DNA from 3 places in the Acidicapsa acidisoli genome. Region 1 is predicted to be linked to each of the others. Evidence: predicted binding sites of a transcription regulator. Region 1 holds the regulator's gene; each other region holds the start of a gene.
What was found. Region 1 encodes LexA, which represses DNA repair genes until DNA is damaged. Its sites were predicted from a motif close to CANTTCGCTTTTTATTCGC; they were not measured.
Positions count from the first base shown of each region.

Region 2: the regulator LexA is predicted to act here: its motif matches at 4,146-4,164, upstream of uvrB (excinuclease ABC subunit UvrB).
Region 3: the regulator LexA is predicted to act here: its motif matches at 6,155-6,173, upstream of recA (recombinase RecA).

Region 1 is NZ_JAGSYI010000002.1:517,058-527,286, forward strand. It holds gene OHL23_RS12165 (FliI/YscN family ATPase) at 1-760, opposite strand, end outside; gene OHL23_RS12170 (FliH/SctL family protein) at 762-1,715, opposite strand; gene fliG (flagellar motor switch protein FliG) at 1,751-2,800, opposite strand; gene fliF (flagellar basal-body MS-ring/collar protein FliF) at 2,859-4,514, opposite strand; gene fliE (flagellar hook-basal body complex protein FliE) at 4,542-4,883, opposite strand; gene flgC (flagellar basal body rod protein FlgC) at 4,921-5,424, opposite strand; gene flgB (flagellar basal body rod protein FlgB) at 5,449-5,811, opposite strand; gene OHL23_RS12200 (sigma-54-dependent transcriptional regulator) at 5,944-7,389, opposite strand; gene OHL23_RS12205 (response regulator transcription factor) at 7,455-8,252, opposite strand; gene lexA (transcriptional repressor LexA) at 8,546-9,151, shown strand; gene trxA (thioredoxin) at 9,217-9,570, opposite strand; gene thrB (homoserine kinase) at 9,937-10,229, opposite strand, start outside.
Region 2 is NZ_JAGSYI010000002.1:637,877-648,105, reverse strand. It holds gene OHL23_RS12725 (heme lyase CcmF/NrfE family subunit) at 1-282, opposite strand, end outside; gene OHL23_RS12720 (universal stress protein) at 617-1,471, shown strand; gene OHL23_RS12715 (response regulator) at 1,624-2,004, opposite strand; gene uvrB (excinuclease ABC subunit UvrB) at 2,133-4,124, opposite strand; gene OHL23_RS28845 (AAA family ATPase) at 4,272-4,709, shown strand; gene OHL23_RS12705 (thioesterase domain-containing protein) at 5,860-6,999, shown strand; gene OHL23_RS12700 (hypothetical protein) at 7,159-7,524, opposite strand; gene OHL23_RS12695 (hypothetical protein) at 8,583-9,278, shown strand; gene OHL23_RS12690 (hypothetical protein) at 9,608-10,162, shown strand; gene OHL23_RS12685 (site-2 protease family protein) at 10,216-10,229, shown strand, end outside.
Region 3 is NZ_JAGSYI010000001.1:1,841,201-1,851,429, forward strand. It holds gene OHL23_RS07385 (protease pro-enzyme activation domain-containing protein) at 181-2,799, opposite strand; gene OHL23_RS07390 (DHA2 family efflux MFS transporter permease subunit) at 3,075-4,463, opposite strand; gene OHL23_RS07395 (isochorismatase family protein) at 4,460-5,035, opposite strand; gene OHL23_RS07400 (TetR/AcrR family transcriptional regulator) at 5,103-5,726, shown strand; gene OHL23_RS07405 (putative quinol monooxygenase) at 5,765-6,127, shown strand; gene recA (recombinase RecA) at 6,300-7,409, shown strand; gene coaD (pantetheine-phosphate adenylyltransferase) at 7,503-7,988, shown strand; gene OHL23_RS07420 (iron chaperone) at 7,985-8,383, opposite strand; gene OHL23_RS07425 (VOC family protein) at 8,389-8,760, opposite strand; gene OHL23_RS07430 (ROK family protein) at 8,806-9,765, opposite strand; gene OHL23_RS07435 (aminotransferase class V-fold PLP-dependent enzyme) at 9,902-10,229, shown strand, end outside.

The sequences.
Region 1 (10,229 bases):
CCACCGTAGTCGCCGAGAGCGCGGCGCGCATGCGCATCAATGGGGATTGATCGGAGGTCGAAACCAGAACCACCGACCGTTTTCGTCCCTCTTCTCCGAGAGCATCTTCCAGAAACTCACCAACCTCGCGCCCACGCTCGCCCACCAGTCCAACGACCGTAATGTCGGCGCTGGTATTGCGCGTCATCATCCCGATCAGCGTGCTTTTCCCTACCCCGGAACCGCCAAAGATCCCCACCCGCTGCCCTCGTCCAACCGTCAGGAGAGAGTCGAGTGCGCGAATCCCCGTTCCGAGCGGCTCGCGAATCGGTAGACGCGCCAGCGGCAGCCGCACCGTTCCGTCGATTGGCAGGGTTGCGACCGCCGCCGGCCGCCGACGGCCAGCGGCGCCGTCTATCGGCTCCCCCAGCCCATCCAGCACGCGGCCCAGCAACTCTGGTCCAACGCCGATCTCGGGAGCTGTCCCCAATGCTTCGACCGCGTCGCCGAAACGAATTCCCTCCGGCGAGTTGACCGGCATCGAAAGCACTGTCGAACCGCGAAAGCCGATCACCTCCGCCAGATGCGGCCGCCCAAAGCGATCCATGATCTCACAGCACTCTCCCACAGACGAGTTTGGACCAATGGATTCAATTGTCTGTCCCACGGCCTGCGAAACCTGTCCCTGCCAGCGCCATGGTTGGCCGCGTAGCAAGTGCCGCCTGTACGATTCCAGAGAATGGACCGCAGGTTCAGCCTCAATGGGTGTCTCAAGGCTCATCTCAGTTCCCACTTTCCCGAGGCGCAAATGTCCTGTCTGCCAGAGATTCCGGCGCGGATGCTTCCGCATCACTCCCGCCCGCCCCAAATGGGTCACCAAGCCGATAGAAGAAACCTTTCTCAATCGTCTTCAACTGAGCCCACAGGCCCAGATCAGCCGAGCCGATCTCCGTTTCCATCCGGCACTCTCCCAACTCCATCGTCGCATCGCCGATTACCTTGGGCCGAATCGCCAAACCCGGCATCAGCATGAGCGATTCTTCCCACATCGCCTGATCCTGGGCCGGAACCTTGACCCGTACCGCGGTTGAGTCCGACAACTGCCCCAATGCCACACGGACTGCTCCAATCAACAACAACGGATCTGTCTGCGCCTCGCGGCGAAGAATACGCGCCGCAATCGCCAGCGCCAGCCGCACCGCCTCCTGCTCCAGTTGGTGGAGACAACTGTCGCGAGCCTCAGAAAAACTCGCCAGCAGCGCCCCAGCCTGGGCCGTCAGACGCTCCCGCTCTTTCTTCAATTCACCGGAAGCCGCTTCCCGGCCCTGAGCCAGTCCAATCTGGATTCCCTGAATTCGTCCCCGCTCTTCGGCCCGTTCGATCTCCTCAGCGAGCGCCTCCTCTGAGAATTGCTTGAACTCACTGTCGCTCACAACCGCCGAAGCTGCCTCTCCCATCGATTTTGAATCGCCGGGAACCGATCCGCCGGAACCAACGGAATCCGATTCCGCTCCTGAAAGAACATCGGTCGTTTGATCCCGGTAACCATCGAAAGCCGATCCGGCGTCCGGAAACTCCATAGGGAGCGAGTCGCTCCACTGACTCAGCTTCTGGGTCCACGCTGAATTGGAGTAGCGGAAAGATTCAATCTCCAGCTCTATCGCCCGCGTATTTGTCTGCGCGCCTTCCAAGGTCCATCCTTCCCAGGTTCCGATCCTTTCCGGCAACCATTTCACATAATCTTCCAGACCGATCTTTCGAAATCAGCGGCCTACGCCAGCATCTCGTCCCCGGTCTCCATCTTGAGAATCACCTTCCCCTCGGATTCAAGACGGCGCGCCAGGTTAAGAATCTCCTGTTGCGCCGCGGCAACTTCGCGCGAACGAACCGGGCCCATGACCTCCATATCTTCCTTCAGCATTTCCACGGCTCGGGAGCTCATGACCTTGAAGACCTGCGCCTTCAGTTCCTCGTTGGCTCCGCGTAAGGCCAGCGCAAGCTGCCGCTTGTCGACACCGGAGACTATCTCCCGAATGCTCACAGCCGGAACTGTGACAAGGTCCTCAAAGGTGAACATCAGATTGCGAATGTTAAGAGCCAGTTCAGGCTGCGCGCTCTCGATCGATTCCAGAATTCTCTTGGACTCTTCCGGATTGACCCGATTCAACAGATCGGCCACCGCCCGGAAACCCGAATAGCTCTTCCGTTTGGAATCTCCCACGTTCTCCAGCCGCCGATGCAGGACCAGCGCAACCTTCTGCGCCATTTCCGGCGAAAACTGGCGCATCTCGGCCAGCCGCTTGATCGAGACCACCTTATGATCCTCGCTGAGATTGTCAAAAACCTGCGAGGCACGTTTCGGGTCGAGATGAGCCAGCACCAGCGCAATGGTCTGCGGATGTTCCGAATCCAGCAACTTGCCCAACTGCTGCGGATCGGTCTTCTGCAATTTGCCAAGATTGCCCTGGCTGGCTTCCTGAGCGCGCCGCACCAGCATCAGCAGATCCTCTGCGCGCTGCTTGCCGAAGGTGTCGTGCAGAAGACGCGAAGCAAAATCCAGCCCGCCGTGCATCATCACGTGCTGAGTCTCAAGCAGTTCCCAGAACTCTTCCAGAACGGCGCTCGAAACCTCCGGCGGAACAGACCTGAGATCGGCCAGTTCTTCCGTAATCCGCTGCACATCCATCTCCGGAAGAGAACGAAGAATTTCTTTGGCGATGTCCTCGCCAACAGCGACCATCAGTATCGCCGCCTTGCGCACTCCGTTCATCTGCGCAGTCAGCCTCCGCTGCGGCGCTGCATCCTGTCCAAACTCGGCCAACGCGATCCTCCTGTCCAGCCACTTGCAGTTTCTGTTGCACGTTGTCGACTTCGAGAATTTAGTCGGAGTGAATCCAACTCTGCAGCAATCGGGAGCTCTGTGCCGGATCGCGCTTCAACGTTTCCGTGACCTGATCGAAGACGCGTTGCACGCGTTGCCGTTCCGAATCCAACGATGCCTGTTCCGGGGTAAGCAGACCCTCCGGTTGGGCGGGCGGCGCGGCAAGAACCGGCTGTTTGCCTGCGGGGAGTGCCGACTCCCTGGCATGTTTCAGCGCCGGCCGGATGGCAAGCGTGATCAGCAGTACCAATCCCACCAGCAAAGTCGCAAACTTCACGAGAACAGGCGATCGTTCGATCATCGCCAATGCCCTGCTCAAAAGTGACGGAGATGCAGCATTGCGGTTCTCGTCGAAGCTCATATCCTGCACCGTCACAATATCGCCCCGGCTCCCGTCAAATCCGACCGCTGCCTGAGCCAGTGAAGTCAGCATCCGCAACTCTTCAGCGCTGCGTGGCTTCCAACTGGGATTCTTGCCGTTCGGATCTCCGGCTGCGGCTTCCATGCGGTCGTTGACCACGATGGCTGCCGTCAGACGGCGAATGTGTCCCGGCTCCTGCGTCACATGCCGAACGGTCTTCGACGCTCCATACGTTCCACTCTCGGTTTTGGCGCTCTGCGGCGGCGTCACCTGCTGTGGATAGACCGGAAGAGCCTGAGAGTTGGGGGCATTGCTCGCCGTTCCCGGAACCCCCACCGGCACTTGTTGAGGAGAGGTCGTCTGCTCGGTGCGTTGCATGGAAAGCGTAACCACCTTGGCGGGGTCGTAACTCTCTTCCGTGACGTCCGTGGATGTAGGATCATAATCCACCGTTACAGATGCGCGCACATTTCCCTGTCCGGTTACCGGTTCGAGGGTTTCGACCAGCTTCGCTTCCAAACCTTCTTCCATCCCCAGCCGGATCGCCTCGCCGGTCTTCGGACCCAGCGGCAGATGACCGCTCGCATCGATCAGAGACACCTGCGCCGGAGACAACCCATCGACGGCCGACGCCACGAGGTTGCGAATCGCTTCATCTTCGCCATCCGCCAGCGTACGATGACGCAGCGTCAACACGACCGCCGCTTTGGCGGGTCGCTCTTGGTCGCGAAAGAGCGATTCATGCGGCATCACCAGATGCACGCGCGCCGACTGTACATCGGCCAGCGTAGCGACCGTATGCTCCAGTTCGCCCTCCAGCGCTCGCTGGTAGTTCACCTGTTCGTCGAACTCCGATCCGACCCAGTTGGGCTTATCGAAGAGCTCAAACCCCATCCGTCCGCTGCGCGGTCCGCCCTTGGACGCGGTCGCAAGACGCGCCTTGTCCAGCTGCGGAGCGGGAACTCGAATCGCCGTTCCGTTGGCCGCCAGATCGAATGGTATCTGCGCCTGGGTAAGAACCTGCGCCATCTGCCGCGAATCCTCCGGATCGAGACCGGCATACAGCGTTCGCCAATCCGTTCGAGTGCCGTACCAGGCCATACCAGAGATCGTTGCCAGGATGAGGGCTGCTCCGATCAAAGCCCAATTGCGCTGCCGAGGCGGCAACAGCGCCCATTGCGCTGCACCTTTGCTCCAGTAATCCCCGAAGACTCCGAGCGCACCCTGCGCTCCGACCGGCTCTGGAATCCCCGGAGTCGGCGATTTCTTATCTAACTGTGCTCCAGCTGCCATGGCTCCCCATCAATCCGACTTGAACGGCTAGAACTGCATTCCCATGACCTGCTGGTAGGCCGCCAGCGCCTTGTTGCGCACCGAGAGCACCAGCTCAAAACCCATCCCTGCCTTTTGCGATGCAATCATCGCCTCGTGCACATCCACGCCCTTGCCCGTCATCAGGCCTTCGATTGCCGTCTTCGCCTGCTTCTCAAGCTGCTCCACCTGCCCCATGGCGTCGGTGAAAACGTCGGCAAAGGGAGCCGGAGCGCCCGCAACAGCGCCGTGTAAATCCGTAATGCCGGGCGCGAATGCCACACCGTTCGCCGGACCGGCCTCGAGCGGTGCACCGAAGAGAGAAACTGGAGTCTGCGTCACTGGCAACATGCATCTGCCTTTCTGGTTTGCGATTCGGCAGCCGGCTTCACTTGGAGATATCCAAGGCCGAACTGATCATCGATTTCTCGGCCTGCACTGCCGAAGCATTCAGGCCGTAGGCCCGCGTCGCTCCCATCAGGTCGACCATCTCGGTAAGCGGGTTGATATCCGGATAAGAGACATATCCCTCAGCGTCCGCGTCTGGGTGGCTGGGATCGTAGCGCTTCAGCGGAGGCGCCGTATCCTGCACAACCGCTGCAATGTGTACTCCCGGTGCGATATTGCCGCCAGCGAGCGACCCCGTAGGCAACCCGGGCGCAAATCCGGAAAAGGGACCCTGGCCCGGAGCAGCCATCGACGCATCAAGCTGATTGGCAAACTCCGGGTCGCCTCTGCCAGCCGCAAAGACCACGTGCTGGCGGTGATAGGGCGTGCCCGCAGAAGTCCGTGTCGTTTCCGCGTTGGCCATGTTGGCCGCCACCACTTCGGCGCGCATTCGCTCCGCCTGCATCGCCGATCCGGATTGATCGATCATTCCAAAGAGATTCACTCGTCGGCTCCCGTTCCCGCGTTTCTATTTCGCGTCCGCGTGGATCGCGTCCATGATCCCGTTGTACTGCCCCTTGAGCAGCGCCACTCCGGCCTTGAACCGCAACTGCGCCTCGGCCAGATTCAAGCCCTCCCGGTCCATCGAGACGTTGTTTCCATCCGGCCGCACAATCAGGCCATCCTCGGCGATCAACTGCGGCTCAGGAAGCGCCTCGTCCGAGTCGATAGCATTCATCGCCTGCCGCATCTCGCCCTCAAAGTCCATCCCTACAGCGCGATAGCCGGGAGTATCGATATTTGCCATATTGGCGGACGTCAACTGGATCTGACGGGTATTGAGGTCCAGATACCTGGCAATTTTGTCGCTTAAATCCGTAGCTATCTGCATACTCTCCTGACTTCCTCTGCGCTTTCGGAACTCGCTGGCAGAGTTGCATTCGCTCAACCACGCGAACCAGACACAGCCTAGAAACTTCTAATGCAATTCCCGGAACTGCATCACAGCACAAACAAAGCTTCTTCAATTCACCGGGACCAAGCCAAAATCAATCTCATCCCGAGAAATCACTGGCTCGTCTCCAGCCAGAATCGCGGCTCGCTCCAACACATGCTCCAACTCCCGCACGTTTCCTGGCCATGGGTGACCGGAGAGCTTTGACATGGCGCCGGGATCGATCCGCTTCACGGGCGACTTACGCCCCATCCTCTCCAGGAAATGACCCACGAGTTGCGGCAGATCTTCCATGTGTTCCGACAGAGCCGGAGTCCGAATCAGAAAAACAGCCAGCCGGTAATACAAGTCGGCGCGAAACAGCCCCTTCTGCGCTAATTCCGCCATAGGCTGGTGGGTCGCGGCAACAATTCGCACATCTACCTTGACCCTCTCGTTATCCCCAATCCGCTGCAACTCGCCGCTCTCGAAGAACCGCAGGAGCTTCGATTGCAGCGCCAGCGGAATCTCACCGATCTCATCCAGAAACAGCGTTCCGCCGTCGGCCGACTCAATCCTCCCGATTCGCCCCTGTACCGCGCCGGTAAATGCACCCCGAGTGTGACCGAAAAGCTCCGCCTCAAGGAGTGCCTCGGGAATAGCCGCGCAATTGATGGCAACAAATGGTTTACGGCTTCGGGTCGAAAGGCGGTGCAGCGCCTCGGCTACCAGTTCTTTTCCCGTCCCGGTCGGCCCCTCAATCAACACTGGAGTCGACCTGGCGGCAACCAAACGGATGCGGCGGCTCACATCCAGCATGACCGCGCTGGATCCGATCAGCTCCGGAATAGGTTCCGTCTGGGCCTCGCGGCGGGCAACAATCATTGCGGGCACTCCACCTCCGGCAAGAGAAACGGGAATTCCGGCTCCTTGCTGAGGCGACTGAGCCAGCCGAGTCAGATCGGTCGATTTGTCATTGCTGCTCTGCCTGGACGGGCTCTCCGAAGCCGACATACATACAGGATTTCTGAGCCCAGAGTCGAACGCTTGAGGGCGTTGTTGTCCACGGGCAAGAAAGAGTTGCGCGATGGAATCACTTCTTTCCTCCAATTCGGGCGCTGCCTGCCAGGACGCCGTGTCACTCTCCAGGCTCCGCAGTGCGTACAGTAACTCCTGGCGGTGAGGACTGCGAGTGCCCTCTTGAAATGGTGTGCCGTCGGTCATCATCACGTCGACAAGCGGGTTTTCGCGATGAAACTCCGATAGAAACTCGTTCACTTCCAGATCGGCCAGCCACGGATCGATGACCATCGCATCCAGTTGCGGCATCGCCGTTTTGGCAGCCAGCCAGGCTTCCGCGCCGCCGGGAGCTTCCAGAACCTGCCAGCGCAGGCCAGACAAACATTCGCGCAGCCGTGCGCGAAGGCTCGCATCGGCACTCGCAATCAGGACAGTCTTTGTTCGCGACCGGGTCGACACCAGCGGAGCGGTCGGTGCAACGATCGAATTTGCGGACGAAATGACACTGTGCAACATGCGCTGCTCTCCTTGGATAGCGTTATGTAACTAAGAGTTGAGAATCGCTCTCTGAGTTCACTGCTTCAGGCGATCGGGACCGGACTGGATTCAGAACTGTTCAGCGGATCAGGATGCGCTATCGGAACCGTGCCCGCCAATGCGTTCCGGCTGTTTTGGGCTGCAAGCAAAGCCTGCACCGAAACCTGCATCTCCGTCTCGGTTGGCACCACATACCCCTGCCCGCGAACAGTGCGCAACAGGAAGCCCGGGGGAGGATCTTTCAGCTTGCGGCGCAAGTAGTTGATGTACACGTCGACGATGTTGGTCGTCTGGGCCGGCTCCATATCCCACACCGCATCCAGTAGTTCGACCCGGGAGACACACTGGCCTCGATTCAGCATCAGGTGCTCCAGCAGCGCGAACTCTTTGTTGGTCAGAGCGATTACCTGATTCCCCCGCCTTGCTGTATGCTCCAGCCGGTCTAGTTCAAGGTCTCCTGCTCGGAGAATCAATCTCGCCTCCCGTTTCCGCCGGACAAGTGCCCTGCACCGTGCGCGCAGTTCGTGCAGGCTGAACGGCTTCACCATCAGGTCGTCTGCGCCCAGATCAAGACACCGAATGCGCGTTTCCACTTCCTGCCGGCCGGTCAGGATCAAGATCGGCAGCTGAGGGTCGATAGCTCGCATTTCGGCAAGCGCCTGCTCCCCGTCCAGCACCGGCAGATTCAAATCCAGAATCGTCAAATCCGGGAGTTCGTCCCGAAATGCCCCCAGAGCCTCGACGCCGTCATAAGCACAACGCACCCGGTGACCGTCTGCTTCCATGCCTCGCCTCAAGAACATCGCCAGCGCCTGGTCGTCTTCGACTATCAGCAACTTCATGAACTCGCTCCCGGAGGTCAGACGCCATGTATTTTTGCTGGCGGCAACTGCCTCACCTCCACACTGCCCTGTGAGCCGAAGGTGCCTCAATGGAATTCCATTAGGAGAATCTGGAGAGTTCCGGGATTGGGAGAAGTTGAAAGGCATTCCCAAAAATGCTTCCAAATGGAACACTTCTGAGGGGAAGATCATTGGAATCCTCCCACCGCGCCCGACAGCCTTCACAATCTGTTGGGGAAGGTAGAGCGAAAATAGTTCTGGCTATTTCGCTTTTCATTCGCTAGAATGCGCCCATGGCTGTTACACGCAGACAAAAAGAGGTTCTCGACTTCCTGGAATCGTTCGTCAACCGCAATGGCTACTCGCCTTCCTTTGAAGAGATCGCGCGAGGATTGGATCTGAAGTCGCTTGCCACTGTTCACAAGCACATCACCAACCTCGAAAAGAAGGGGCTGCTGGACCGGGTTCACAATCGGAGCCGTTCCATCGACGTTGTGCCTGTCGGCACGCGCACCCGGACCAGCGAGCGCTTGCCCCTGATGGGTAGAATTGCCGCCGGTCTTCCGGTCGAGGCGGCCGAGAACACCGAGAGCATCTCCTTGCATGATGTGGTGGGAAACAAGGATGTCTTCGCACTTGAGGTGCGGGGTGATTCGATGCGTGACGAGCACATCATCAGCGGCGACTACGTCCTCGTCGAACGCACCCGCACCGCCCGTCAAGGCGAGATTGTGGTCGCCCTGGTGCGCGGGTCGGAAACCACCTTAAAACGCTTTTATCTGGAAGGCGGCCAAGTACGCCTGCAACCGGCGAATCTAGAAATGGACCCCATCTTCGTCCCTGCCGCGCAGGTCGCAATTCAGGGACGAGTCCTTGGAGTCATCCGCCGCTATCGCTGACTTATGGCTGTCTTAGAGACAAAAAAGCGGCCAGGCATTAAAGCCGCCGGCCGCTTTTTGATGTCTTAATTCACGCTGGCAGGAGACAATGCCAGAACGCGATTGACCTTTTCTTCGATCACTTCCCGGGGCACATACCCGACAATCTGATCTGCAACCTTACCACCCTTGAAGATCAGCAATGCCGGAATTCCGCGGATTCCATAACGCGAAGGCGTAGCGCCATTCTTGTCGACATCCACCTTGACTACCTTCAGTTTACCGGCATACGCCGTCGCTAAATCGTCAACGATCGGGGCGATTGCCTTACAGGGGCCGCACCAAACCGCCCAAAAGTCTACCAGGACAGGCTGCTCCGATTGCAGCACTTCCTGATCGAACGTTGCATCACTCACTTCAAACACTGCGTTTCCGGCCATGATTCTCCTCGCGGTCTTGACAGTCAAGATTGCCACTCTCTGTCAGTCTAACCGCACCTGCCAGTTTATGAGATGCAATTGATCGCCGGAAGTCGCAAAGGCAACGGTCTAGGGCTAAAAACCCAGAGCCCAAACTGCACCAAGCCCAAAATGAACCTGAATATAAAAGCGCCCGGACTCCATCAAGGAATCTCGGGCGCTAGAGCAGCCCTCCCCCAGAACTGCCCACACGGTGAATCTAGGTTTTCTTCCGATCAAAAGCAAGAAATCTTAGGTAACACTGAAGGTAATCACCATCGGGGGATGTATTACTTGCTAACTACCATGGAATAAGCGGTTCAGCGGCGATAACTCCTTGCCTCTCCCTTATCTTTCCGCCGGTTCTAATTCATTGATGGAATTCAAGTTTCTTGTCACACCTCTTCGCTCAAACCGGACCGCCAGGATCTCCGCTTCCGCCTGTCCGGAAATAGCATCCCGAACCGCCTCGCAGGCGCCCGCGACCCATTCGTCTCCGGAAAGTACGAGCAAGACCGATGGTCCCGCGCCGCTCAAGGCTGCGCCCAGAATTCCCTCGCTCCCGGCTAGCGGAAGCAGAAGCGGCAGCAGCGGACAGATCTCCGATCGATATGGCTGGTGAATCCGGTCGGCCATCGCCG
Region 2 (10,229 bases), 120 kb from region 1:
GGCGAACTTATACGGCGCGGGCAGTGCGATATTCGAGTGCTCGACAATATATTCGATAGAAAAATCGTTGTGGAAGACCGACCAGCTCAGCGCAAAGGCCGCAGCCGTAACCGCCGCAAATCCGGCAATCCCCGCCCGCCGCGCCGTCTCAGCCAGCCTCTCCGGCGAAACCCTCGCCAGCCCGCCGACAGCCAGGAGACGCAGCGCAATTCCGCCGGCAAACAGGTTATAAGCCGCCAGCGCTAGTCCAATCAGAAGAGCAAAACTACCAAATGCCGCCATAAGCTTTTCGCCACTCCGCCCTATTTGTCACAATCGATTGTCGCACCAGCCGCCACACGCTACCAAGCGCCTCGTAAAGCCAGTCTCATCCTATGGAAAGCAATTGTTACGAAACTCAACCAAAGGTTTGAGGAGACGGAATGCGGTGTCGTAATGCGGAGTCGTAGGACACCTCGCTTCCGACCCCTGAAGCGAACTGGACGCGAACAAATTCCGGATCAAAGATCCGCGCCGCTCATCTCACAGAGGGCGGAAGGCGATGCCAGGAATAATGCATAACCTCATTCGCCGAACTTAGAGATGAGACAGCCTAGAAGCCGAGAGGAAAGCACGAATGAACGACACACCAGGCAACTTTCTCGAAGGCAAAGTAAACCGGATATTGGTTCCCGTAAATTTCTCGCCCAAGACATCCCTGGTCTTGGAACATGCGATCGCGGTAGCGCATGTCTACGGCGCATCCCTCCTGCTCATGCACGTCCTCAACGCGACAGCCTTCGTGGCAAACAGCGTCCCTGGAGCGACGCTCGAAATTCTCCAGCGCAGCGAATCGGCCCTCGAAGAACTCGCCGAGTCCGTCAGAATGCAGCACATCGATTGCCAGATACTGATGCGCAAGGGTGACCTCGACACCCAGATCGAGCAGGTTATCGCCGAATACCGGGTCGACATACTCGTTCTCGGAACGCAAGCCGCATCAAACTTCGGCGGATTCGCGCTTGCTTCGACCGCCGAACGCATTCTGCGCAAAACCATGATCCCTGTGCTGACTGTCGCCGACTGCCGCCCAGTCCGCAAATGGGTTGGCGAAGGTCATTTCCACGTCTTCGGCGTCACAGACCTCAGCCCCGAATCCATTCGGAACTTCGAATACGCCCGCGCCCTTCGACGTCGCTTGCCCGTCGAATACACCCTCGCGCATGTATTGCCGAAACACGCAACCCCGGAGCGAATCGAAGCCGCTACGGAGCAACTCCATGCGGTGGTGCAGTTCGCCGATACCAAAGTGGAAGTTCTGGAGGGTGCAATAGGCCCAACTATCTGCCAGGCCTCAGCCAGAGCTGGAGCAGATCTCATCATCACCAGCGTCAGGAAGCACTCCGTCCTGCGTGAGATCCTCCTCGGCCACACCCTGTTGGAGATTCTTTACGGAGCCAGCTGCCCGGTCCTGACCATCCGCATGGAATGAACTGTGACGTAAGTAAATAGACGTAAATGTCAATAAAAATTGCGCCGGAAACCGGCGCATATGACGGACATTTTTCACTCTGTCTTTCTATCAGGACTCTCTAGCCGAAGCTGTTCTGCGACCGCAAAACCCGTTACACGGAAGGCAGTTTCTCAAGCCGTTCGCTTCTGCCGGGAAACCACTAGCCCCCGCGCCAGCGACCTCAGCTCATCCGGTGACGTCGTCTGCGAAACCAGGACATCCGGAATCCCCTGATACTCCTGCTCCGCATTCGGCACGGCACTAAGAACCAGCACGGGGACCGCCGGCATCCTGCTGCGAAACTCCGCCACAAACTCTGGCCCTGAAATCCCTTTCATCGCATGTCCGGTAATCACCAGCGCCAGCCCCTGCGCAAACTCCGGCGACTCCACCAGGCACAGCGCCTCAGACGCATCCAGCGCTCGCACCACATCCGGTGCGCTACCCTCCAATAACGATTTCCTCATTGAGGCCCGAAGTGGATTGTCGTCCACTAGCAAAATCTTCTCCATAATCACCCGTGGCCGGATGAATGTTACCATCTAGCTTTTCCCCCGGTATTTACCAACTAGCCACATAGATGTGCTAAAGTGCGCAGAGGTTGCCTGAAAATACTGGAAGTTAATCGGTTTTGCCATCCCTAACCGAACAAGAACTCCTTCGCCCGCAGCTCCTTGATGGTGTCCCGCAACTTCGCCGCCTTCTCAAACTCAAATTTCTTGGCCGCCTCCCGCATCTGCGCCTCCATCCCCTCCAGGTACTTATCCAGCTCAGCCTGCGAGGCAAACTCCGGCATTCCCTCCGCCGCTTCCTCCAGTGGATCGCCATATTCCGCCTTCAAAATCGCCGCCAGAGAATTCTCCAGCTTGCTCAAAATCGACTGCGGCGTAATCCCATGCTCCAGGTTGTAAGCTCTTTGAATCTCACGTCTTCGGTCCGTCTCGTCAATCGCCCGGCGCATCGAATCCGTCATCCTGTCGGCATACAAAATCGCCCGACCCTCGACATTTCTCGCCGCGCGCCCAATCGTCTGAATCAGCGCCCCCGTCGACCGCAAAAAACCTTCCTTGTCCGCATCCAGAATCGCGACGAGCGAAACCTCCGGCAGATCCAACCCCTCCCGCAGCAGATTGATCCCGATCAGCACGTCATACTCACCTTTGCGCAGCCCCGCCAGAATCTTGATCCGCTCCAGCGTCTCAATCTCCGAGTGCATATACCGGCAGCGCACGCCGACCTCGGTGTAATACCCCGCCAGGTCTTCGGACATACGTTTGGTCAGCGTCGTCACCAGCACCCGTTCATTGCGCTTCGCCCGGTCGCGAATCTCCCCCAGCAAGTCGTCAATCTGCCCCTTCACCGGACGAATCTCAACCTCCGGATCAATCAGCCCCGTCGGCCGAATGACCTGCTCCACCACCACCCCGGCCGCCTTGGTCAGCTCATACGGCCCCGGAGTCGCCGAAACATAAATCGTCTGGTTGATCCGGTTTTCAAACTCGTCAAATTTCAGCGGCCTGTTATCCCTTGCCGAAGGCAGCCGAAACCCATAATCCACCAGATTCTGCTTCCGGCTCTGGTCGCCAAACCACATCCCGTGCACCTGCGGGATCGTTACATGCGACTCATCGACGAATAATAGAAAGTCCCTCGGAAAGTAATCCAGCAGCGTCGGCGGAGGCTCACCCGGCAGCCGTCCGCTGAAGTGCCGCGAGTAATTCTCAATCCCATGACAGTAACCCATCGACTTAATCATCTCCAGGTCAAACCGCACCCGCTGATGAATGCGCTGCGCCTCCACCATTCGCCCCTGCTTCTCTAACTCAGCCTCCCAATCCGCCAGCTCGGCCACAATGGTTTCGATAGCCTGCGCCTTGCGCTCCGGCTGCACTACATAGTGGCTCTTGGGATAAATCGGCAGCCTCGCATACTTCTGTTTCACTGTCCCAAACAACGGATCGATCTGGGACAAAGACTCAATCTCGTCCCCAAACAACTCAATCCGGTAAGCATTCTCGTCATAAGTAGGGAAGACCTCGATCACATCCCCGCGCACCCGGAATGTTCCGCGCCGGAAGTCGTGATCGTTCCGCTCATACAGAATCTCCACCAGCCGCCGCAAGATATCCTTGCGGTGAATTCGCTGCCCCTTTTCCAGCAACAACAACATCCCGTAGTAAGCCTCCGGCGAACCAAGACCATAGATACAGCTCACCGAACTGACAATGATCGCATCCCGCCGCTCAAACAAGCTTCGCGTAGCCGATAGCCTAAGCTTGTCCAACTCCTCATTGATCGTAGCTTCCTTCTCGATATATAAGTCCCCGGCGGGAATATAAGCCTCCGGCTGATAATAGTCGTAATAACTGACAAAGTACTCGACCGCGTTCGAGGGGAAGAACTGCTTGAACTCGTTATAAAGCTGCGCCGCCAACGTCTTGTTATGTGCCAGAATGAGCGCAGGCCGATTCAACTCCTCGATCACCTTGGCCATGGTAAAAGTCTTACCCGACCCGGTAACCCCCAGCAAAACCTGGTGCTGCTCCCCGGCAGCCAACCCCGACACCAGTTCCGAGATAGCCTTAGGCTGATCCCCCTTAGGCTGATAAGGCGTAACGAGTTGAAAGTCCATAGCAATCAGTATACAAGAAAGGCGAAAATAAGGCGAAATATCGTCCGCAATATATTGGAGATTTGCCCATCGACTACAATCGCAAAGCGAGGTCTAGGAATAGAATCAATCTGATATCTTCAAGCACAACAAGAATATGGGGGTTAGATGAAACTTACGAGTGTCCGAGTAGAGAACTTCAAGAGCATCCTCGACTCCAACGAGGTGGCCATCCAAAGCGATGTCACTTGCATAGTAGGGAAGAACGAATCAGGAAAGAGCGCGTTTCTGAATGCGCTCTACAGGCTCAGGCCAGTGAACGCGAGCGCGAAATTTGAGGTCAAGAAGCAATATCCAGCATGGCTCGACAAAAGACATCGCCGAGAGGGAAAAGTTCTCGACGAAGCAGAGCCAATTCACGCGGAGTTTCTACTGTCGGAAAGCGAAACAAAATCGATAGCATTCAAATATGGTCAAGGGACTCTAAAATCCACGTCAATCGTTGTGTCCAAATCCTATAATGCGTCTGTTTTATATTCATTCGAATGGCGGGTGGCCCAGATCTCAATAAGTAACAATCGAGGGTGCCCCAGGTCTCGCCTCTGAGACCTGGGCTTCTCAAAGCCCCCACTCGGCCATGCGCAAGCGACAAAACCCGGCTTCTTTCGAGCCCTCCGACTCAGCACGCTCCGATAATCTCGACCAACCCAAAGCGCCAAAGGCGCATCGCTATCCCAGCCCAGAGCAACGCCCTGGGTAACAAGACCAGCTAATGCGCTCCAGGGTTGAAAGCTAACTAAATTTGATAGCTATTTCGAATTCAAAGATCTCAGCAGGTCTTTAATCGCGCTGTCGACAGTTTCAACAAACGCTCCGAAAATGATTCCTGTGCACATCCCTAGCAAACATCCAAGTATCGTTCCTCCAATCGCGCTTATATCTCGCGAAGGATCAGAAAGAGCAAATCCGATGGCTCCGCCGAACACCGCGCATAGAAGCGCACCGCCTGTTGCGGCACAAAGAGCGCTTTCGTCTCTTGGGTAACGCCTTCTCAACAGAACCCACGCAGCACCTCTTCCAATCCATTGGAGACTCTGGTCGGCAAGGCCCCAAAAACCAAGTGAAAATGCTTCCATTTAAGTCCTTTCTGCTTTTGCGGGCACAAGCCAATTGCGCGAGACGGGGTCGCACCCGAGTACTTGAGTCGCTTTCATCGCTCGCCTCCTCGGCAAAATCGAGAAGCCTGCTCACATCAAAGATTAAGCTCCGGTTGCGGGATTCGCTATGACTTATGTCAGAGCGCCGCGTCTTCCTCCGGGCTACCTTTAAGTCCGGTCCATAGCCCAAAAGGTGAACATAAGGCGAATTCGGCCTATAAAACCCTTAAATTACGCGAAATGATCCGAATGAGATGATCGCAAAATCCTCATAAGCGCAAGATGGCCGAGATCGGCGCAATAATAATTTTCTTTCGATTGCGCAAGGGGCTAATTACAATAATTGATTAGTGCGGTGAGTGAAGCACGGCTGTGTAGATTAGGATCCGCCTCCCCTGCGGTCGTTGCAGCTAGTAGTCCTCACCATGCCTACCGGTTCCAGGATTTTTTGCTCCTGAGCCGGGGCACGTACAATTCGACTATCATTCCAGGTTATCTTGCACTCAAGCAGTAATGCAGTTGAACAGCCACAGGTGTCCAGTAGTCAAATGCACTTGTCGGTGTCCGTTCGTATCTGAAAGTTTGAGAAAAACGCTCTTATGAACGCCACGCCTGAAGATAATCGCAATGTCTTGGACATCGATACTGGAACTTCGAGTATCACGAAGATGCGCGAAATCGCATTCGCTTTGCGCTGGAAGGAGGCAAGGTGGCGTTCAGGCAAAGGCCAGGTGGGTGGGCCAATCACGCCTCTCCATGTTGTGGCCATGGACGACGGCAGCCGCATCCCTTTCTATGGCGTAAATTCCTTAAACCCGAGCTCTACAGACTTTCTTCGTCTGGCGGAGATGCTTGGCCCAGACCAGCCATTCTTTAGCATCCACCCACCTTCCTCCGAACGAAATGCCGAACGCGGCAGTTCGGTTCAGGAGCTCGCAAAATATTATGTCGATGCGCTTCAAAAATTTCAGCCGGCAGGCCCGCTCGCTCTGTCTGGTTGGTCCGTGGGTGCGGTCATTGCTCTTGAAATGGCGCAACAATTGAAGAACGTCCATGACAGGGAAGTTGCCCTGCTGATCGCAATCGATTTTGGACCGCTCAATACCCCAGCCGACAAAAGACCCTTCGGTATCTTCGAAAAGTGTGCGCGCTTTTATTTCCAGAATAGAAATTTCGCCGAGTGGGCCTATGAAGAAGTCAAGCGGAATCCATCTCTTCTGTCGGCCGTAAAGGTCATTTGGAATAAAGCAAATGAATCCATTACAAGGGTACAGGAAAGACGCAGGGAAGCAGCCGGTCTTATTCAGCGCCATCCGGCAGAGAGTCGATTGTCCTTTTTTAACCATATCCCCCGGGACGCACAGGAATATGCAAAAGCTCTGCATACCGCAGTTGAGGAATATGTACCGAAGAAATACTCCGGTCCCATGCTGGTCTACGTGTCAACGGCCCAGCCGCTGCGGCTTGAAACCAGAGTGGAAGAAAAGTGGAGAGACATCGCCGACTCAGTAAGTGTTTGCGTAGTAGAAGGAACGCATGTGACCATCTTCGAAGAGAAGGATGGCCGCCCGCTCGCCAAGCATCTACGGGGTGAACTGGACAAACTTTCCTTGTCTACGTCTGGAGCTGCTGTTTATCCGGAAAGTCGTACCGCGAACTCCCCGGAACAATATGTAAAGGACGTGATGAACCTGAACACATTCGATCCCACAGACTCCACGCGCCGCGAAACGTCTTGATACAGGGGATCACCGACATCCCCATTTGCTGCAACGAGGCGCAAACATCCCAATAAGCAGGCGTCTCCATACACCTGAAAACAAACCAATCGCAACAACTCTTCGAGCCAAGTCTGCTCCATTCACCAACAGTGCTCTGCGTGGAACAGTTTCCCGCCGTCAACCGATCTCCATATGAAAGTTGAACGCATAGTGGCCGATCACCATCGTGAAGTTCCATTTCGTCCCCTGCTGGAGCACGTTGGGCCGAAACTGCGCGTACTGCTGCTCGAACCAGAAAGCAACGTTCTCACCATCTTGCCGGGAGAGATGCCCTTTCTGTCCAAACGGGCCGGGTGTATTCGGACCTTGGTTCACCCCGCAGTTGAAGTAATTGGACGTGCCTCGCATATTCCAGGCCCCGTTCCCGCAATAAGTCGTAATCGTCGGCCCCCATTGTCCCGCCTGCAAAGGGGGCGGGTTACCCATCTGCGTGAACAACTCGATGATCGCGCCAATCACCGTATTGATGTCGCTTTCGAACATGGAAATCGAACCCCCATAAGAAGCAGGAGAAGTGTAGCATCGGTCCAACCACGTGACGGGGCAATCTTTCGTGAAGAATCGCCAGCTCGATCAACTCAACTCAAGTGCACTGACCCACCACGAAGAGCCTCTACGAATCAACCGTCGCGGAACGGCACAGGTTCATCGCCCTGCTTGACCGCTTCTGCAAAGGTGGCCTGGCAGCTTGCACGAAGAATCCTCACTGCTTCATTGGAAAACTAACCGCCGAAAAGCGGGGCAAAGGAATGTACAACATCTCGACCACCACTTACAACAGCTCAGTGCTTAGACGACACGGCAACCTTACTATGTCTCGTTTCAAGACACATCAAGCGAATTCGAAAGCTATTTTCCTTTTTAAATGGCTCAAAAACTTGAGCATAATAGCAGACATAAATGTCGTAAGTATTGCTCCAGGCGCAAGGAAGCTAGCGATGGTTACCCAGAGTTACTAGAATTATCTCTATTTATAAGCTGGCTATTGACAGCAACCGTGCTACTCTCGCCTAAGTTATGGATAACTCAATTCAAAATACATCCAAGCCCGGAGCGTCCGCGAGTCCCTCATTCGACTCTGCTCACTCGCTTCCCACCTCCGCTGGAAAAGGCGAGGCGTGCTGCATAGACCGCTGCCCAATCTGCGGCAATTTCCTCTGCGGTGTCTACTACCGCGTCAGCGGTCAAGTGGCGTGCGCCCTGTGCGCTATTCTGGCCCGCGCTCGCCGTTCAAACGAAAACCGGTCACCCTTCGACCGTTTTTTGAGTTTCGACCGATTTTTGAATATCCTCGCCTCCAGGTCGCGCAATCTCAATCGATTGGACGGCCCCTACAAGGTATAGCAGCGAGCCGGAAGTCACGCACAGATGACGCCGCGCCAGGACGCTGTTCACAGCGCCAAAAATGCCTGCGTCACCCTACACATTAAGCAAGAGCCCGCACAGGCTGCCAACACTGGACCCTTGATTACTAGCCATTACTAAAAATCGCGAAATTAATAGCGCGCATTCCTGCGAATTCGTGTAATCTCGCGTCATCCATGCCAGAATCCCTCCAAACTACGCAGGAATTGGCTGCGACGTCCCTGCGCCGTGAGACGAATGCCTTCCTGCCGCAGTTCTCCTCGGCAGAGTACGGAAAGAAGGCTAAACTGCGCTGCGGCCAATGCAGCCATTTCATCTTCAGTGAGTTTTACCGGGTAAATGGCCAAAAGATCTGTTCGACCTGCGCCGATCAGATTCATGCAGGCATCTCGACGCCGAGCCACGGCTCCCTGTTTGGCGCGCTTCTCTTCGGCATCGTCGGCGCAAGCGCAGGCTGCGCTATTTATGCCGCTCTTAACTCCGATATGGGCTGGACCGTCGGCTATCTGGCTCTTTTTGTCGGCTGGATCGTAGGCAAGACCGTCATGGCTGGAGCGAGAAGCGTTGGTGGATTTCGCGTCCAGGTCGTTGCCGCCGCGCTCACGTATCTCGCCGTTGCCCTCAAGGCACTCCCGGCATTTCTCTACGGCACTTACAATAACCTCGATTCCTTAACCAGATTCACCTCCCAGTGGAGTGCGCTGCTCACGGATCTCGTACTCACCGGCCTTGCCTCACCTTTCCGGGGCCTCGCAAACAACACAGTCAATGCCGGCATCGGCCTGATCGTCCTCCTGTTCAGCGTGACTATCGCGTGGCAACTAACGCGTCTCAGGCCCCTGGTCGTGTCCGGACCTTTCAGCCTGAAATAGTGCAAAGCCAGCCTCCACGGCACAATTAAATAACTCCAACATAATCCAGCAATCGCAAAATATATAACCCATGACATAGATGTCGTATGTTCTATTGTGAAACTGAGTTTCCTGCAATGTTACCGTAAATTACCAAAGACTCACCGATGGAGTAGTAGCTTGTGTGTGAATCAATGCTACTCTCCTGAGTTATGTATAGCTTAGAACAAAACACCTCTAACTTGGACTCGTTACCCGCGAGTCACACTTCCCACCCGGATTTTCCGCGGTTTCAAGGAGCCGAGTTAGCAGAGTTATCTCGTACCGAGCTTTGCCGCAACTGCAATAACTTGATCTCGTTCGAATACTTTCGTATCAACGGCCAGATGGTCTGCCCCTCCTGTGCCGTGCAGGCGCGCACCGGGCGATCTTCCGATAGTCAGGTTGCCTATGCCCTGGCTCTGTTCTTCGGCATCGGAGGAGCGATTGTGGGTTCCATCCTCTATGCCGGATTCACGATCGCCACGCATAGCACGCTTGGTTATCTTGCACTTGTTGTCGCCTGGATCGTTGGCATGTCCATGAAATACGGCTCCAATGGCCTGGGTGGAGGCCGATACCAATTTGCGGCTGTCGTGCTGACTTATTCGGCAATTTCCCTCGCCGCGATTCCAGTGAACCTGTATGAGGCGTTTTCCCAGTCAGGTTCCTCGACCAACTGGGCTGGTCTGCTGAATCAGGTCCCGATTTGGGGCGTTGCTTCTCCTTTCCTTGGTCTGGGAACAAATTTCGTTGCCGCCGGAATCCGCATGGCGATGCTCTTCCTGGGCCTTTGCGTCGCATGGAAGATGACCCGTCCGAAGCCGCTCAGTGTAGACGGTCCGTATTGGGTGGCAGCTCCGTGACCATCAAACTCTGGCTCAACCAGTTATGATCGATTAGAAAGCATCGTGTAACTTTGTCGATCATTCC
Region 3 (10,229 bases), on a different contig from region 1:
GCCAACAAGCGAGCCTGGCACCTCGCACCGCATTATTTGAGTAACTAATGAGGAAGCGCAGTCACTCTTGCAACTGAATTCAACAAGATCATGCGAAAAGAAAGCCCGGACTCGAAAGTCCGGGCTCTGTTCGAGTTCCCTTATTGAACGCCGACGCAGCGAACACAGGCTGCTTTAGCGTTAGCGCCGCACGGTGAAAACAAGAGTTGCAGTATGCGAAACGCCGCCGCTCGTTGCCGTAATTGTTATCGTGTGAGTTCCGGTCGGGGCGTTTCCTGCTACGGTCAAAGTGAAATCCGACGTACCTGAACCCGGCGACGCAATCGTCGCAGGGCTGAAGCTCCCCGTGACGCCCGTCGGTATGCCAGTTGCAGAAAGCGCGACCGGCGCGTTAAATCCGCCCGAAACCGTTGTGGTCACCACGGCATAGCCACTCTGGCCTCGCGCCAGGTAACCGGAGGTAGGCGAGACTGAGACTGTAAATGCGCCAGCCACCGGAGCAGTCACCGTCAGCGACACGGTCGCCGTATGCGTGATTCCGCCACCGGTCCCCGTGATGGTGATGGTGTATGTGCCTGTGGCAGTGGTAGAGGCTACAGCCAGCGTCAGAGTGGACGTTCCGGAGCCTGGCGCCGCAATTGACGTCGGACTGAAAGTCGCCGTCACACCAGCAGGTTGCCCGCTCGCGGACAACGCGACGGCTGAGCTATACCCGCCGGAGACAGTGGTCGTCATGGTGGATGTACCGCTCTTGCCCTGTACCACAGATACCGCAGTGGGCGAGGCCGTAAGCGTAAAGGCCGGAGTCGCCGCTGCTGTAACGGTCAGCGAAACCGTCGCAGTGTGGGTGATGCTGTCCCCCGTGCCGGTGATCGTAATCGGGTAGGTTCCGGTCACAGTTGTGGAAGCCAGAGTAAAGGTCACCGTTGAACTTCCTGAACCGGGAGCTGCAATCGAGGCCGGGCTGAAGGTGACAGTGACGCCCGTAGGCTGGCCACTTGCCGACAACGCCACAGCAGAATCAAATCCTCCGGAGACGGTGGTTGTGATCTTGGATGTTCCGGTGCTTCCCACTGCGACGGAGACTGAAGTTGGCGAAGCCGCAAGCGTAAATGCCGGAGTCGTGCTCGAAGGGGCCAGCGCATTGATCAGGTTCGCGCCATTCGGGCTGCCCCATCCAGTTACCAGATCGTACCCGGTCACCGCCGAATAGCTGCCCGACGAGCCGCTCGTGATGTCGTGAAAGTCCGTTGTATAGCTGGACGTGACATTCTGCGCGTAGATCGTCGGGTTGATGAAGCCAAGAAGCGAGCTGCCGTTGTTGAGGGACTGCTCATTCGCCAGCGCGATATAAGCTGCCCACATGGGAGCGGCAAAGCTCGTGCCGCCATACTCGTTTGCAAGGCAGGCTGATTGGTCGGCGCAAGTGTAAAAGGTGAAGTTGGCGTTCGCCGAAACATCCGGTCCGTTGCGTAGCGTAGTCGAACCCTTGTTGCTGGAGTTGATTACGCCAGAGAGTTGCTGCCAGGAAGGAATCGCAATGCTGTCAGGCGAGATTCCCCCGCCCGAGTCGACCCACGCAGTCTCAGATGCCCAAGGCCCAGCGGCACTGGACGTAGTCAGGTCCGTTCCGCCGACGGAAATTACATGCGCATCGTCCGCCGGCCAAGCCTCATTCCGCGAAGACCACGTAGAGCTATCGCCCGATGCCGCAAAGAAGTTCTGTCCCTGTGCGGCCATCCTTTCAAAGTACACGTCGAGCGTTGAGGGATCGGCCGGCGTCCAGCCCCATGAGCAGCCAATTGTTGTTGGCAGCGGGCTGTGTGACGTCATCGAGCTGATGATTGCAGTGTCAGTCGATCCGATATAGACAACCAGACTCGACAGGCCGGGAGCCATGCCGAGCGCCTGGGTCATATCCAGGGTCTGTTCCGTATCGTCGCAGCCGCTCGAATTCAAGCAGGAGGTGCTTGTTCCATCCGTGGACAGAAGAACAGGAGTGATCGCCAAAGTCTGGTTGACATTCTTATAGTAGGTATTCAGATCCGCAAGATCGGTGCCTTCATACTCGAACAGTCCGAGGTTCTGTCCCGCGCCGGTAAGCGCCGTTCCGCCATAGTAAGCCGCGCGCATGTCGCTGCCCAGGAACGATGCCGACGGACCGGACCCCGTGGTGGCATGTTTCACAACCGCCTCGGGAGAGATGCCGTGCGCCTGCGCGTAATCGCTCTTCTTCACGTACATCGGGTGCGGAATCGAGTAGTTGTCCAATCCTGAAATATGCCAGAGCGCGAAGGGCAAACTCGTCGTCGGTTCACGATCCGGAGCATAAAACACGCGATTCTCAGTGGGATGCTGGTAGGTGTGCATGGCCACGTGAAACGCATTCTCAACCGCGGAAACAGGCCCCTTGATCTGTACTTCCATGCCGTCTCGTGTTCCGCCCACAACTTCAAACCCGTTCGCTTTCGCAAAGCGGACGACTGCCTCATAATCCGCTTCGGTTGGGCCAAATCGTTGAGTGAACTCGGAGACGGTCAGAAAGTGGCGATAAGTTGGGCTGGACGGATCGTAGACTTCCGCGAGGAACTTATCCAAACCAGCCTGATCGCGCAGCGGTAGGACCAGGTCCAACTGCAGGATCTGGCTTGCAGGAAGCCGCCCGACAGACTGCGCTTGTCCGTTGACCGTTACTTCGCGCGTATGACGCGTCAATAGTCCCTGCGCCTGGCCTGAAACGCTTGTGGCCAACAACAGAGCAGCGATTACCAGCGAGAACCCACCAATTCTTCGAACCATGTTTTCTCCTTGGACGGGAAATGCGATTTGGTTTCAAAGGGACGGTAGCCAAACGTGTTCTCGCAAAGTATCACTCCAATACGAGAGGCGCAAGGAAAACATAGCGGCAATCGCCGCCAATTGCAGATTTGGGAAGGATTAGCAGCCCAGGAGAAGATAAGAAGAAGATCGGGGTTTTCCCAGTTACTCAGCCATGGCTTCCGCCCGGTGGCCAGGTTCATAACTTTGGGTGCTCACACTGGGCTTCGCCCAAACAGGAAGGCGCAACGCCGCGATCAAGGTCGCCACATGAAGCGCGCAGAGCAGCAGAAGGTCGCAGAAAAGGCCCGCGTATTTCCCACATTGTTTAATGCGCTCGATGGTTCGGAAAAGGACGCCATCCTCGTATGGAGGAAGATCGCAAGCGCTGTCGTAGCCACTGGCCCACCTAATCGCTGGAAGATGTTGATCGCGGTCGTGGCCGCAGGAATCGCTTCCCTGGAAATCGATGAGTACGCCGCAGCAATCGACGGCAGACCGATGGAGCCCATTCCCACTCCGCGAGCAAACAGAGCCATACAAATGGCCCATGTCGGCAGCGTCTGGCCAGAGAGCAGCGCAAACGCCAGCGTTCCTAGCAATGCAATCAACGCACCGCAAGCGCTGACCCGGCGCAAGCCAAAGCGGTCCGTCATCATTCCCATCGAAGGATATGAGCAAAGCATTCCCAGCCCAGCAGGCGCGAGCAAGAGCCCAGTTTCTGCCGGCGAGATGTGCAGCGCGGAAAGCAGATACAGCGGCAGTAACATCTGTCCGCCAAACGAGACTGCGTTCAGTAGAAACAGCGTCCAGGAAGACGCTAGAAAGGACGCATTCTTGAACAGACTCACGTCGATCAACGCCGCTCGCCCACGTCTCATCGAATGGACGGCGAAGGCCGCCAGCAATCCTATCGAGGCGGCAAATTCCAGCATATATTGCGACCGGGCCGCAGGATTCGCGCTTAGACTCTCTAAACTATGCATCGCCAGCACCAGCCCCGGCGAAATCAGCAAAAAGCCGCGTACATCAAAGCTCCGCAATCCCTCCGTTGCCTCGTCTCTGGGCAATATCCAAGCGGCCAGTACAATCGCCAAAACTCCAATCGGCAGGTTGATGAAGAAGATCCAGCGCCACGAGGCATGTTGCAGAATGAAACCCGCCAGCGAAGGACCGCAGATCGGCCCCAGCAGCACCGGCACCACCATGACCCCCATTACGCGCGCGATGTGACGCGGTGCAGCCCGCGCCACCATCATCTGCGCCATCGGAGCCAGCAGCCCTCCGGCCATTCCCTGCAGGACGCGGGCTCCAATCAAATCATGAGCAGAAGGAGCGATGCCGCATAGCAGCGAGGCCAGCGTGAACATCGTGAAGCAGCCCAGGTAAACGCGCTTTGCGCCTAGCCGGTCAACCACCCAGCCGCTGAGCGGAAGCATCAGCGCCAGCGCAAGCAGATAGCCGGTGACTACCCATTGCAGAGTGGTCAGGCCTACTTGCAGTTCTCGCCCCAGCGTCGAGAGCGAGACATTCACCACGGTGGAATCGATACTCGTAAGCAATGGACCAAGCAGCACGACCCCTAAAATCTTCCATACCCGGGGATCGACCCTGTCCCGCTCCGCGGGCTTCATCGTTGTGCTCATGCTCGCGATGCTTCGAGTACCACATCGGTCGTGCGCACGCGTCCCATTCGAGGAAAGATCACCTCGGTTGCAAACTTGTGTGCCTCCGCGCTCAGCGTGGTCATCGCGTCTTCCACAAACACCAGTTCGTAGCCGCGATCAAAAGCATCCCTGGCCGTCGACTCGACGCCAAAGTTGGTAGCGACGCCGCCAATCACTATCGTTTGAATGTCCCGCCTGCGAAGCTGCTGATCGAGCTCCGTTCCGTAAAAGGCGCCCCATTGCCTCTTGGTAATCACCAGATCGCCGGGTTGGCGGTCAAGTTCCTGGACCAACTCCGACGCAATCGCCTGCGGCGGTGGTGCATTCCGATCACGCACGGGCGCATCGACAGTCATGGTCAGAATCTCAGTCATGGAGACGCGGACGTAGACAACCGTCGCACCCTTCGCCCTGAGTTCGCTCGTGAGTCGATTGGCCCGCGCAATCACATCGGCGCTGGAGTGCGGAACTAACGGATAACCGGTGATTCCGTTTTGAAGGTCGATCAGCACAACCGCTGTTTTTCCAGCAACCAGATTCAAAGACGACATCAAAAACCTCCGTAATGTGAGGATAGCCTCATATTTATAGAGCTATAATATGAGGATGGCCTCAGATTTGTCAAACAAGCGACGCGTCCCGCAGCAAGACCGCGCCGAGCGTCGCGTCGCGCAGTTGCTGGAGTCCGCCTCAGCCGTTTTCGCCGAAGCAGGCTACGATGCCGCCACCATGACCGAAATCGCTGAGCGCGCCAATGCATCCATCGGAGCGGTCTATCAATACTTTCCCAATAAGGAGGCGATTGTTCGCGCTCTCCGCGTTCAATATGGCAATGAGATGCAAAAACGTTGGACCGATCTTGAGTCGATCACTGCCGGCCTGACGGTACCGCAGATTGCCGATTACTTGGTCGATGTTATGGTGCGGTTTGTCGAGGAGCATCCCGCTTACTTTCCTGTGCTCGACGCCCCCGTCAAGTACAAGCGCGACCAGGAGGGTAGAAGGCATCTGCGCGAGCAACTGGCCAATGTCTTTCGCAACAGGAAGCCCGCACTCTCGCAGGAACGCGCCTATCGCATGGCAAACGTGAGCCTACAAATCATCAAAAGCATGAACGTGCTGTACGGAGAGGCCAACTCCAGGGAACGGTCCGAACTCGTCAAGGAGTACAAACTTGCCCTCGCCGCCTATCTCGAATCGCAACTGATTTCGCAGCGAAGCCAAAAGCCAACCGAGTCCTGAGGAAAGCCGTTCGATAGAATAAGTGAGAGGTATTAAGCATGGCAGGGCAAGAGGTTCGATTTACAGTAAGTTTCACCATCCCAGAGGAAAACCTGAAGCACTTCAAGGCGATTGCCCAGGCAATGATCGCTTCTACTCAGGCGGAGACTGGCACGCTTGGCTACGACTGGTTTTACAGCCCGGATGGCAGCCGTTGCCGCCTGATCGAAACTTACGTGGATTCGAACGCAGTCCTGACCCACATGACCGGTCACGCCGTGCGGGAACTGGTGCCCAAAATCGTCCACTATGCCCAGATTACAGGGTTTGAGGTTTACGGCGATCCCGGGATAGAGGCAGGAACGATCCTTGCGGGACTTGGAGCCGAGGTCTTCGCATTTGACGCGGGCCTCTCGCGCTGATTTTGCACATGCGGTGAGACTTGCCCGACTTTCGCTTTTTCTTCTAGTATGAGCAGTGCCAATACTGCTACAATCCCATCGATAAGACTTTGCCAAAAGCTTACCAGGCGATCCCCGTGTTGACCCGTCTCAGCCTTCCAGAAAAAGGACGAGAAGTCGGCTGGATTTATGGATGAGCGCAGGAGACAACCACATGGGCTACGCGGAAGACCGTGCCAAAGCAGTAGAAAGCGCACTCTCACAGATCGAAAAGCAATTCGGCAAAGGCTCCATCATGCGCCTTGGAGCCAAGGACGCCATCGTCCCCATCTCGGTGATCTCCACCGGCTCCATCAGCTTTGACGCAGCTCTCGGCGTGGGCGGCGTGCCCCGCGGCCGCGTCATCGAGATATTCGGACCTGAGTCGTCCGGCAAAACCACCATCACCCTCCAGATCATCGCCGAAGCGCAGCGCGCCGGCGGTCTGGCAGCCTTCGTTGACGCCGAGCATGCTCTCGATCCCGTCTACGCTCGCAAACTTGGCGTTGATACCGACAACCTGCTCATCTCCCAGCCCGATTACGGCGAGCAGGCCCTTGAAATCACCGAAGCCCTTGTGCGTTCCGGCGCCATCGACGTTCTCGTCGTCGACTCCGTCGCTGCGCTGGTTCCCAAGGCAGAACTGGACGGCGAAATGGGCGATTCCCACGTCGGCCTGCAGGCCCGCCTCATGTCGCAGGCGCTGCGAAAGCTCACTGGAACCGTCTCAAAATCCCGCACTTCGCTTATCTTCATCAACCAGATCCGCGAAAAGATCGGCGTCATGTTCGGCAATCCCGAAACCACCACCGGCGGTCGGGCGCTCAAGTTCTACTCCTCCGTCCGTGTCGATATCCGCCGCATTGCCGCCGTCAAAGAAGGCGACGTAGTCACCGGCTCCCGCACCAAGGTCAAGATCGTTAAGAACAAGGTTGCAGCACCCTTCCGCGAAGCTGAGTTCGACATCCTCTATGGCGAAGGCATCTCCCGCGAAGGCGACGTCCTCGACATCGCTGTCCTCAACAACATCGTCGAGAAATCCGGCGCGTGGTACAGCTACGATGGCGAGCGCATCGGTCAGGGACGCGAAAACGTCCGCACCTTCCTCAAGGAACACAAAGACGTCTTCGCGAAACTCGACACCCAGGTTCGCCAGAAGCTGGGCATCGGCGCAGCTTCCAAGGCCGCTGATATTCCCGAAATTCCATCCGTTCCCGCCGACGGCCCAATCGCTGCGCAGCAGGCCATTCGCGCGAAGCGATAAATTCGGATCAAACCAGAGCGGCTGCCCAACGGTAGCCGCTTTTTTCCTGCCTGCTAAAATTCAGGGATTGTCGAGTAAAAGGCGCGTATCAGAATGGGCGTAAAGGCCATCTATCCCGGAACCTTCGATCCGCCCACCAACGGGCATCTGGACCTTATCGCGCGCGGTTCGAAGCTCTTCGAGCATCTGACCGTGGCCATCCTCAATAACCCTGTCAAGAACCCGCTCTTCATCGTCGACGAACGCGTCGAAATGCTCAAGGAATCGACCCGTCAGCTCGGCAATGTGTCCGTCGCGACCTTTGAAGGTCTGATGGTGGATTTTGCGAAACAAAACGGTGCAACCGCCGTCCTCCGCGGCATCCGCGCCATCACGGACTACGAGTACGAATTCCAGATGGCCCTGATGAACCGGCGTCTCGCTCCGGAAATCGAAACGGTCTTCCTCCAGCCGGCGGGTCGCTATTCTTTCGTAAGCTCACGCCTTGTGAAAGAGGTCGTCAGCTTCGGCGGCAAGGTAGACGGCCTGGTCCCCACCAACGTAGCCAAGCGATTGGTTGGCCGGATGCGCAAGCCCTAACGCTTTTTCTTCCGTTCGATGTCTACCAGACGCGTTTCCACGAGCTTCCTGACCAGCGAATCGGGAAGTGGTTGATCGCTTGGAAAGCGAATTGCGCCGCTCGATGTCGCATAGGCCTTCAAGTCGTTCCTGAGCTGGGTGATGACCCATCCGCTCATCGGGTAGTAGCTGCAGAACCCAGAACATGCGGCATATCCCGCGATCGATCCCTTCTTCAGCTTGAACGCAGGAACGGCATAGCTGAACCCCTCGACTGCATCCGCAGGAGCAGCGGCCCGGATTGACGCGCGTACCGATTGCAACGTGCTTCGAGCAGGCTCTGGAGCGGCGGCGATGTATTCCTCGACTTTATTTACATCGGGCGACAACGAGCTCTCAGATTTCCTGGATTTCATTTGGATCATTCTCCCGCAGGTTCCTGATAAAGACCGAAAACATTGCCGTAAGGATCGCGAAATCTGGCTGTAATTTCCGGAAAGTCTGCACCGATTGCAGTATGAACCTGGCCTCCGTGGGCCACAACCGCTTCAAGGGTGGTCGTCACACTGTCCACCATGATCGAGATGCGAAGGCCGTTTTCGTCGGCAGGAGGCCGGCCCAACACCCACGTACCGCTCACTTCGCCTACTCCATCATCAAATGCGAGATGGCCGTTCCCACGATCACGAATCACCCAGCCGAAGACGCTGGCGTAGAAACTGGCTAGACTCCGGACGTCGTGGGCCGGAATCTCGATGTAACAGATCTTGCCGTTGCCGATCGTTGGTGGCATGGTTCCCCTTTCCACAAGAGATATAGCGTGAGCGCCGGGCAACGGCTACAACCCCGGTTCCGTAATCGCCGCCATCAGGGCCGCAATATCTCCGATGCTGCTTCCCAGTGCCGAAGGAAGAAGTTCACAGACCGCTGCAGCCTGGGGCAATGCTTCTTCCGCAATCACCTTCCGGGCTGGTCCAAGGATACGCTCACCCAGCACAACTCCCAACGACCCGAAGACGATTACCTGCGGATTGAGCGCATCGATCAGCAGCGCTAGCCCGCGTCCCATCCAATGCCCGGCCACGCGCGCCACCTCCATTGCCTCGTAGTCATCGGTCAGCATCGCCTCGACCAATTCTCGAATAGGCGTGTCTTGCCTCCATCGCGCCGGGAACATCTGTGCTGCCAGGTGAATCAGTCCCGCGCCCGAAGCGAACGACTCCCAGCATCCCCGCTTTCCAAAGGCCAGCGGACCATCCTCCGCCAGCCGCCAGTGCCCGATTTCGCCTGCCGTGTCTGTCGCTCCGCGGAGTATCCGGCCATTCACAATGAATCCGGCGCCGATCCCGGTCCCAAAGGTGAGAAAGATCAGATGCCGCAAGTCGCGCCGATCGCGTCCCACGCCAAAGTGAAACTCCGCCAGCGCCCCGGCATTTCCGTCATGCTCCACATGCACCGGAATCTCAGGAAACGCCTGCCTGAGCTGCGCCTTCAATGCCACGCCATGCCATCCAGGCAAGTGCGGGGGATCGATCAGCACTCCCTCGCCAATCTTGAGTGGTCCGCCAATCGACACGCTGATCGCAGCAACGCTTCGGCTCTCCAGATTTGCAGTTGATATCAACGAATTGAGATTGCCCACGATCTCCGGAAACGTCTCCGAAAAGGGCTGAATCGCCCGCGTCGGCATCTCAATCCGTTGCAGAATCCGCCCATCCAACGTTCCCTCAGCACATGCCGTCTTTGTGCCGCCAATGTCCAATCCAAGAACCGTGCGTGCGGCAATCCGACGGTCCATAGTTTCATCAATATCGTATCCAGAACTCATCTAACTCAATGCCCGCTTTCCATTCTGCAAGTCTGACCGGCAATCCACGCCAAGCAGACTATCATTTCGCTGGCGTTCCGCTTTTCCGTTGCCGCCGTCTACTCCAATGCCTACACTAATCGGCATGAATCCGAACGGTCGTCGTACCTTCCTCAAGCAGGCAGCAGCACTCGCTGGCGCGTTTTCCGTCAACAGCCTCTTCCACCAGGCGCACGCCGCCGAGTTTGCGGCAGCGTCGGGCAAAGTCAGTGCGCTCAGTCCGAGCGAGGTCGCGCAGAACGAAGACTACTGGTCGGTGATCCAACGCTCTTACTCCGTTAATTCCAACTTGATCAACCTCAACAACGGCGGAGTATCTCCCTCGCCCGTAGTCGTGCAGCAGGCCGTCGAGCGTTATAACCAGCTCTCTAACGAAGGCCCCTCGTACTACATGT